2 regions of the Delftia sp. S65 genome follow, and region 1 is predicted to be linked to the other one. Evidence: predicted binding sites of a transcription regulator. Region 1 holds the regulator's gene; the other holds the start of a gene.
The links. The regulator LexA, encoded in region 1, represses DNA repair genes until DNA is damaged. The targets are predictions, from matches to a motif close to ACTGTATNNNNATACAGT.
Positions count from the first base shown of each region.

Region 2: the regulator LexA is predicted to act here: its motif matches at 2,680-2,697, upstream of IAE24_RS00685 (DNA topoisomerase IV subunit B).

Region 1 covers NZ_JACVUR010000018.1:77,317-82,203, reverse strand. The annotation lists gene kdsB (3-deoxy-manno-octulosonate cytidylyltransferase) at 1-212, shown strand, start outside; gene adk (adenylate kinase) at 477-1,133, shown strand; gene IAE24_RS16225 (asparaginase) at 1,226-2,215, opposite strand; gene lexA (transcriptional repressor LexA) at 2,314-2,988, shown strand; gene IAE24_RS16215 (hypothetical protein) at 3,151-3,573, shown strand; gene IAE24_RS16210 (sigma-70 family RNA polymerase sigma factor) at 3,828-4,304, shown strand; gene IAE24_RS16205 (FecR domain-containing protein) at 4,309-4,887, shown strand, end outside.
Region 2 covers NZ_JACVUR010000001.1:169,715-174,601, reverse strand. The annotation lists gene dapA (4-hydroxy-tetrahydrodipicolinate synthase) at 1-464, opposite strand, end outside; gene IAE24_RS00700 (class I SAM-dependent methyltransferase) at 540-1,109, opposite strand; gene IAE24_RS00695 (hypothetical protein) at 1,181-1,330, opposite strand; gene IAE24_RS00690 (MFS transporter) at 1,344-2,570, opposite strand; gene IAE24_RS00685 (DNA topoisomerase IV subunit B) at 2,731-4,713, shown strand; gene IAE24_RS00680 (lytic transglycosylase domain-containing protein) at 4,717-4,887, shown strand, end outside.

The DNA of each region.
Region 1 (4,887 bases):
GCCACATCGGCATCTACAGCTACCGTGCCGGTTTCCTGCGCAGCTTCCCACAGCTTTCTCCCGCCCCCACCGAGGTGCTGGAGGCGCTGGAACAGTTGCGTGCGCTGTGGCACGGCCACCGCATCGCCGTCCACCTGACGCCCCATGCACCAGGCCCTGGCGTGGACACCCCCGAAGACCTGGAACGGGTGCGCGCCCGGTTGTCCGCCTGAATCCGATCCCGCATACGCCAATACAGATGCGCCAATGGCGATGCCCGGCATCGCCATTCACAACACAACTGCACATGCGGTTTTGTCGGACAGCAAAACGCAGTTTTTGGAGATTGCACAGGCGACAGTTTTGCCCTCTGCGTGTAAGCCAGTGTTAGCCCTGTGCGTGCTATCCTTGCCCGCGACAAAAATATGACGCATGGACTGTCCGCCCCGGTGGGCCGATCCGGCAGACAAGAATTTCTACTCTCCTCAAGGACTTCCATGAAACTGATTTTGTTGGGCGCACCCGGCGCCGGCAAAGGCACGCAAGCCGCTTTCATCTGCCAGAAGTACGGCATCCCCCAGATTTCCACCGGTGACATGCTGCGTGCCGCCGTCAAGGCCGGAACGCCCCTGGGCCAGCAGGCCAAGGCCGTGATGGACGCCGGCCAACTGGTCAGCGACGACCTGATCATCAATCTGGTCAAGGAACGCATCGCCCAGGCCGATTGCGCCAACGGCTTCCTGTTTGATGGATTTCCCCGCACCATTCCCCAGGCAGACGCCATGAAGGCCGCTGGCGTGAAGCTGGACTACGTGCTGGAGATCGACGTGCCCTTCGACGCCATCATCGAGCGCATGAGCGGCCGCCGCTCCCACCCCGCCTCGGGCCGCACCTACCACGTCAAGTTCAATCCGCCCAAGGTCGAAGGCCAGGACGACGTGACCGGCGAGCCGCTGGTGCAGCGCGAAGACGACAAGGAAGAAACCGTCAAGAAGCGCCTGGACGTCTACAGCAGCCAGACCCGCCCCCTGGTGGACTACTACCGCGCATGGGCCGAAAAGGAAGCTGCAGCGGCGCCCAAGTACCGAGCCATCAGCGGCCTGGGCTCGGTCGAGGACATCACCCAACGCGCACTGGCTGCACTGGCTGAGTGATGCAGGCCATGTGCCGCAACGAAAAAAGCACCCGCCGGGTGCTTTTTTGTTGACCGCCAGCAATTGAAGAAATGCCGGCGTCGCCGCCCGGCTCAATCGCGCGGCTGTGCTGCCAGCGCCAGCATCATCGCAATCCGGGCCTTTGCCACAGGCAGCTGCGCCAGATCGGCCTCTGCCGGGTTGGTCCCAAGGCCGGAGGCCACGGGCAGGCCTTCGGCACAGCGCGTGCCCCGCCAGATCCAGACACCCTTGTCGCGGGCACGCTGCAAGGCCGCTTCCATGCCTTCGTGAACCGTCGCATTGCCCGTGCCAGCCACGACGATGCCACGCACGCCTGCCGCCACCAGCGCATCCACACCGCTGGCACGCGCCAAGGCGCCGCTGAACACCACCTCGACCCAGGGCAGCTCATCCAGCGCCAGCAGATCAGATGACATGGTCGCAGGCACCATGGCCCCCGTGGACGGCGCGGCGGGGGAGGACGGCGCATCGGGCACCAGCCAGCGCACACGCCCTTCCTCCACCAACGCCTGCGGCCCGCCTTCCACGGAGCGCATTGCCTGCAGCCGGTAGGGATGGACCTTCTGCACCTGGGCTGCCGCATGCACCTCGCCGCCTGCCACCACCCATACGCCGCTGCGCCCACCGCTGGCAGCCACGGTCACGGCATCGCGAAGATTCTGCGGTCCGTCTGCCAACAGGGCCGTGGCCGGGCGCATGGCGCAGGTCAACACAATGGGCTTGGTGGCCGGCAGCAGGCTGTGCAGCAGCCAGGCCGTCTCTTCCAGCGTGTCCGTTCCATGCGTGATCACCACGGCACGTGTGTCCGCATCCTCCAGTGCCTGCATGCAGGCGCGCAGCAACGCGCGCCACACGGGCCAGTCCATATCCTTGCTGTCCACCTGCGCGATCTGCTGCGTCTGCACGGGTCCCAGCGCCTGCTGCTCCAGGTCCGGCACGGCCTCCAGCAGCGACTGCACCGTGATCTGCCCGGCCTTGTACCCCACGCCCTGCGACTGCGAATCCGCCCGGCCGGCGATGGTCCCGCCCGTGCCCAGAATCACCAACTTTGACTGCCCCACTTGCACCTCTTGGAAAACTGGTTAAAAATACAGATACTGTATAAATCATCAGATGGCCTCCCAGCCTGCCATCTGCCCTCAAGGACCGGACGCACGCCATGCTCGACCATCCCAAGCTCACCGCCCGCCAGCAACAGATCCTGGACCTGATCCAGGCCGCCATCTCCCGCACGGGCGCGCCTCCCACCCGCGCGGAAATCGCCAACACGCTGGGCTTCAAGTCCGCCAACGCTGCCGAGGAACACCTGCAGGCCCTGGCCCGCAAAGGTGTGATCGAACTGGTCAGCGGCACCTCGCGCGGCATTCGCCTGCGTACCGACACCGTGCGCAACATCAATGCCGCGCGCGGCACCAGCTTCGGACTGCCGCTGTCGGCCCTGGCACCGCTGATGCTGCCCCTGGTGGGCCGCGTTGCGGCCGGCTCGCCCATTCTCGCGCAGGAACACATCGACCAAACCTATTCCGTCGAGCCCAGCCTGTTCCAGACGCGCCCCGACTATCTGCTGCGCGTGCGCGGCATGTCCATGCGCGACGCGGGCATCATGGACGGTGACCTGCTGGCCGTGCAGTCCGCACACGAAGCCCGCAACGGCCAGATCGTCGTGGCGCGCCTGGGTGATGAAGTCACCGTCAAGCGCCTGCGCCGCACCACGCAGGGCGTGGAACTTCTGCCGGAAAACCCCGATTACCCGGTGATTCGCGTCGCCCCTGAAGAGGCCTTTGCCATTGAAGGCCTGGCCGTGGGGCTGATCCGCAACAGCATGTCCATGTAAGCCGGACTGGCGGCCCTTCTCAGGCCGCCTCACCCCATTTCACGCACCGCCCAGGTGGTAGGCGCGAAGCCTTGGAGCTTCGCCCTGGGCGGAGCTTTGCCCGCAAACCGCAATCCTGCCTGTGTCCATGCCTCTTTGAAACACGCCAACAGGAGTCGTCACATGGGATTCGCTCTGCCAACACTGTCTTCTTTTTCCTTCCTGCGCCTGGCACATGGCATCCGCCTGACTGCGACCGCCATGGAGTCGGCCATGCCTCTTGCACAAGCCCCTGCGTGCCAGCCATTACCTGCCGCAGCACCCGAGCCCGCCAACGTGATCTCTTTCAGCAAGGCACGCCGGCGCAGCCAGCAGCGCCGCGGCAAGGCCGCACGCGCTGCAGACCATGGAGATGCCCAGCTGATCCTGCCCTTGCTGCCGACGCAGCCCGCCCTGCAATCCGCACCTGAGCAGCCTTCAGGTCTGCGCATCATCCAGCGGTCGCCGCAGGAGCAGCCGGAATGCCTGTTCATCTCCGGGCGCATGGCGGATGTCTGCGCTGCGCTGGAGCGCATGGAAGCGCATGGCGGACCGGCAGCCAACTGAGGCCCGATGCAAGGTGTGCGACACACCTTGCACGACACAAACCTGGGCGGCGCGGACCGCGTGCCGCACGAGGAATCGGCCTGCGCAAAGCTGGTGCAGGCTGGCGGCCGCCACTGTCCTGTAGCGCACATGCAACAAGTGGACGCCCTCTTTGCGGGAGGGGCGCCGGCCTGAAAGATAATTGATAAGCATTCTTATTATCTTTTGCAGCAGCGATTGCCACTGCGCCCGCCTCCTCCGCCCCAGCCTTCTCCGTGCACAGCCTCTACCAGAACCACCATCCCTGGCTGGAAAGCCTGCTGCGCAAACGCCTGGGCAACCGTGACGATGCCGCCGACCTGGCCCAGGACACCTTTGTGCGCCTGCTGCGCTCGCCCCTGCCGCAGCAGGACATCCGCGAACCCAGGCGCTACCTGGCCACCATCGCCCGGGGCCTGGTCGCCGACCTGTTTCGCCGCCGCACGCTGGAGCAGTCCTATCTGGACTATCTGGCCCAGTTGCCGCAATCGCTGGCGCCTTCGCCCGAAGAGCAGGCCATCGTCCAGCAGACACTGCTGGATGTGGACCGCATGCTCCAGGGCCTTCCTCCCAAGGTTCGCGAAGCCTTCGTGCTGGCCCAGTTCGAGGAACTGAGCTACCCAGAGATCGCCCAGCGCCTGGGTGTATCGCTGCGCACCGTCAGCAACTACCTGACCCGGGCGATGGAGCATTGCTGCCTGGTCCTGGCATAGCCACATGGGCGAGAGACATCTGGAAGGCAACGACCGCCGCGCCTTGCATGAGGCCGCCGCCTGGCACGTGAAACTGCGCGGCGCCTCTGCCACAGCAGGCCTGCAACAGGACTGGCAAAAATGGCATGAGGCCGATCCCGCCCACCAGCGCGCCTGGCTGCGCGTGCAATCCGTCACCGCGCAGCTGTCGCATCTGCCCGCCCCCCTGGCGCGCCAGGCGCTGGGCCGTCGCGCCTCGCCCACCCGCCGCTCCGTGATGCGCGGCGTGGCTCTGGGCCTGGGCAGCGGCGCCACGGCCTGGATGGCCTGGAAAGGCGCACCACTGGAAAGCTGGCAGGCCGGCCAGCGTACAGCCACGGGCGAGCGCCGGGATCTGACGCTACCCGACGGCTCCCTGGTGGCCCTGGATACGGCAACCGCCTTGGACACCGTTTTTGACGACCGCCAGCGCCTGCTGCGCCTGCACCGTGGCCGCATCCTCGTCGCCACCGAGCCCGACGCGCTGGGCCGCCCCTTCAGCGTGCAGACCCCGCAAGGCCACGTACTGGCCCTGGGCACGCGCTTCACGGTCCATCTTGCGGAC
Region 2 (4,887 bases), on a different contig from region 1:
ACGGTGTCGTGCTGCATGTCGGCCACGGAGCGGCCGGGCACGTTGTAGAGCACCACCGGCAGGTCGCCCACCGCTTCGGCAATCGCCTTGAAGTGCTGGTACTGGCCTTCCTGCGTGGGCTTGTTGTAGTAGGGCACGACCTGCAGCTGGCTGTCGGCGCCGACCTTCTTGGCGTAGCGGGCCAGCTCGATGGCTTCGTGCGTGCTGTTGGCGCCGCAGCCGGCCATCACGGGCACGCGGCCTGCGGCCTGCTCGACGGACACGCGGATGATTTCGCAGTGCTCCTCCACGTTGACGGTGGGGGATTCACCTGTCGTTCCCACCACGCCGATGCAGTCCGTGCCTTCGGCCACATGCCAATCGATGAGTTTTCGCAGCGCCGGGTAGTCAACACTACCGTCCTCGTGCATGGGCGTGATGAGGGCAACGATGCTGCCAGTGAGAGCGACGGAGGAGGATGTCATGTCCGCAAGAAAAAACGGGAAAGGATCATTCTAACGAGTGTCGGAGGCAGGCCCAAGGCGGGCGCCTGTAGGGATTCAGGCGATTGCAGAGCCTGACGCCTTCTGATGCGCCAGCATGGCCACGGGTTCCCGGCCTGTTGCATCGGGGCGCAGTGCCGCAATGCGCTGGACCATGCGATCGGGCTCGCCCAGCTGGCCGTGCTCGTAGGCCACGATGTGCCAGCCCGCGCAGGCCTGCAGCAGCTCGCCGGGCGCCAGCAGGAAATCGGGGCGGGAAGGCTTGCCGAAAGCCTCATTGCCCTGGGCAAAGGTTTCGTACAGCAGCACGCCGCCGGGGGCCACGCTGTCCAGCAGCGCCGGCCACAGCGGGCGCCACAGATAGTGGGTCACGACCACGGCGCCGAACTGCCGGCCGGGCAGGGGCCAGGGGCCGTTTTCGATGTCGGCGCACAGCAGCTCGCCCACGCCCTGCAGGCCGGCCAGGGCCTGGGCGTCGCGGTCCACGCCGGTGACGGCGTGGCCACGCGCATGGAACCAGCGCATGTGCCGGCCGGGGCCGCAGGCCACGTCAAGCACCGAGGCCTGGGGCGCCAGAAGGTGCGACCAGCGTTGGATCCAGGGCGAGGGCGGCGTGGCTGCGTGCATGTGCAATTTTGGAAATAAAGTGAAAGCGGCCGACATTGTGCCGCCAGGCCTTCGCCGCTCCCGCTTCCATTTCAGAAGCAGGCCCAGATCTGGTCTGCCATGCCCAGCATGAACTGCGGCTGCAGATAGAGCATGAAGACCAGGCCCAGCACCATAAGCACGGCGGCCCACAGCGCCAGCCTGCGCAGGATGCGTGGGCGGGGCCTGGTGGATGTCGTCATGGATGTCGTCATGTCAGGCAGCGGCCTGGGCTGCGCGCAACCGTGCCACGGGGGCTTCGCGTATGGGCAGGTTCAGCAGGCCGGCGGCCACGCCCAGGCCGATGGCCAGGTACCAGACCACCTGGTAGCTGCCTGTGTGGTCATAGAGATAGCCGCCCAGCCAGACGCCCAGGAAGCTGCCCACCTGGTGGCTGAAGAACACCATGCCGCTCAACATGGACAGATGCTGCACGCCGAAGATCTGGGCCACGGTGGCATTGGTCAGCGGCACGGTGGACAGCCACAGCAGGCCCATGGCGGCAGAGAAGATGTAGACCGACCAGGGCGTCAGCGGCGCCAGCAGGAAGAGCACGATCACCACCGAGCGCGTGAAGTAGATGGTGGACAGCAGGTAGCGCTTGGGCAGGCGCTGGCCCAGGTTGCCGGCCACGTAGGTGCCAACGATGTTGAACAGCCCCACCAGCGCCAGCGAGATGCTGGCCACCTGCGGTGCCAGGCCGTAGTCCTTGAGGTAGCTGGGCATGTGCACGCCGATGAACATCACCTGGAAGCCGCAGACGAAGTAGCCGGCCGTCAGCAGCACGAAGCTGGGTGTGCGCAGGGCCTCGGCGACGGCCTGGCCCGCGCTCTGGTCGCGCACGGGACGGGCGTTGCCGGGCTGGAAGCCCGGCTCGCGCAGGCCGAAGGCCAGCGGAATGATCATCAGCGCGCACAGCGACAGCAGCAGCAGGGCGTTGGACCAGCCGAAGTTCGAGATCAGGCTGCCTTCCACGGGCACCATGAAGAACTGGCCGAAGGAGCCCGCCGCCGCCGTCACGCCCATGGCCCAGCTGCGCCGCGCCACGGGAATCTGGCGGCCCAGCACACCGTAGATCACGGCATAGGTGGTGCCTGCCTGGGCTGCGCCGATCACCACGCCAGCCGTCAGGGCGAACCAGGTTGTCGTGGGTGCCATGGCCATGCCGGCCAGGCCCAGCGCATACAGCAGCGCGCCCACCAAGAGCACGCGGAAGGCGCCGAAGCGGTCGGCCAGCATGCCGCCGAAGATGCCGAGCACGCCCCAGGACAGGTTCTGGATGGCGATGGCCAGCGCGAAGGACTCGCGCGTCCAGCCCATCTCCTGGGTGATGGGCTGCAGCCACAGGCCGAAGCCGTGGCGGATTCCCATGGACAGCGTCACGACTGCGCCCCCGCACAGCAGTATCTGCACCATGGACATGGGTTGGTTGTTTTTGTGCATGCGGCAAACTTTAGCGAAACTCCGGGTTTTGCGCTGTGCCGCTTGGGTCGCCCATGCGCCAGCGCGGCCCTTGATGGCAGCGGCTTTTTCGGGATAGTCACTGTCAATGACTGTGAATGCATCCAGCACTGAGCCGGGCCGCGCACTACAATCCGCCCCCATGGCAGTCAAACCATCTCCCACTTCCGCCAGCGAATACTCCGAAGGCTCGATACGCGTGCTCAAGGGCCTTGAGCCCGTCAAGCAGCGTCCCGGCATGTACACGCGCACCGACAACCCCCTGCACGTGCTGCAGGAGGTGATCGACAACGCGGCCGACGAGGCACTGGCCGGCTTCGGCAAGAAAATCCGCTTCACCCTGCATTCCGACGGCTCCTACAGCGTCGAAGACGACGGCCGGGGCATCCCCTTCGGCATGCATCCCGAGGAAAAGGCGCCCGTGGTGGAGCTGGTCTTCACGCGGCTGCATGCGGGCGGCAAGTTCGACAAGGGCAAGGGCGGCGCCTACAGCTTCTCGGGCGGCCTGCACGGCGTGGGCGTCTCGGTCACGAATGCGCTGGCCACGCGCCTTGAGGCCTGCATCCACCGCGAGGGCAAGGTGGCCACCATCGCCTTCTCGGGCGGCGACGTGGTCGAGCCCCTGCAGTCGCGGCCGCTGGCCGCGGGCGAACGCAAGCAGGGCACGACCGTGCGCGTGTGGCCCGATGCCCGCTATTTCGAATCGCCCCAGCTGCCCATGGGTGAGCTGATGCATCTGCTGCGCAGCAAGGCCGTGCTCATGCCCGGCGTGTCGGTGACCCTGGTCAACGAGAAGACGCGCGACACCCAGACCTGGCAGTTCAAGGGCGGCCTGCGCGACTACCTGCAGCAAAGCCTGCATGGCGAGGCGGTCATCCCCCTGTTCGAGGGCGAGGGCTTTGCCGACCGCCACCACGACAGCTTTGCCGAAGGCGAGGGCGCCGCCTGGTGCGTGGCCTTCACCGAGGACGGCGCACCGCTGCGCGAAAGCTATGTCAACCTGATCCCGACCACCGCTGGCGGCACGCATGACAGCGGCCTGCGCGACGGCCTGTTCCAGGCGGTCAAGGCCTTCATCGAGATGCACTCGCTGCTGCCCAAGGGCGTCAAGCTCATGCCGGATGACGTCTTTGCGCGCGCCAGCTATGTGCTCAACGCCAAGGTGCTGGACCCGCAGTTCCAGGGCCAGATCAAGGAGCGCCTGAACTCGCGCGATGCCGTGCGCCTGGTCAGCGGCTATGTGCGCCCCGCGCTGGAGCTGTGGCTCAACGAGCACGTGGAATGGGGCCGCAAGCTGGCCGAGATCGCCATCAAGGCCGCGCAGACCCGCCAGAAGGCGGGCCAGAAGGTCGAAAAGCGCAAGGGCTCGGGCGTGGCCGTGCTGCCGGGCAAGCTCACCGATTGCGAAAGCCGCGACCTGAGCCTGAACGAGGTCTTCCTGGTCGAGGGCGACTCGGCCGGCGGCAGCGCCAAGATGGGCCGCAACAAGGAAACCCAGGCCGTGCTGCCCCTGCGCGGCAAGGTGCTCAACACCTGGGAAGTGGACCGCGACCGGCTGTTCGCCAACAACGAAATCCATGACATCTCGGTGGCCATCGGCGTGGACCCGCATGGCCCCAACGACACGCCCGACCTGTCGGGCCTGCGCTACGGCAAGGTCTGCATTCTTTCGGATGCCGACGTGGACGGCTCGCACATCCAGGTGCTGCTGCTGACGCTGTTCTTCCGCCATTTCCCCAAGCTCATCGAGGCCGGCCACATCCATGTGGCGCTGCCGCCGCTGTTCCGTGTGGACGTGCCTGCGCGCGGCAAGAAGCCTGCGGCCAAGATGTACGCGCTGGACGAGGGCGAGCTGACCGCCATCCTGGACAAATCGGCCAAGGATGGCGTGCCGCGCGAGAAATGCCAGATCAGCCGCTTCAAGGGCCTGGGCGAGATGAATGCGGAGCAGCTGTGGGAGACCACGCTCAACCCCGACACGCGCCGCCTGCTGCCCGTGCAGTTCATGAACCTGGACTTCGCGGCGGCCGAGCAGGTCGTCACCAAGCTCATGGGCAAGGGCGAGGCCGCAGCGCGCCGCGAGCTCATGGAGCTCCATGGCGACGCCATTGAAGTCGACATCTGACCCATGACTGTGCTCCGCGCCGCCCCGAAGCACCGCCCGCACCTGGCGCGCGGCGCCGGGGTGCGCGCGCTGGCGGCGCTGGGCCTGGCCCTGGCGCTGTGGGGGCTGGCGCGGCCGGCGCATGCCGATCTCTGGGCCTTCGTGGACGAGCGCGGCATCACGCACTTCGCTGCC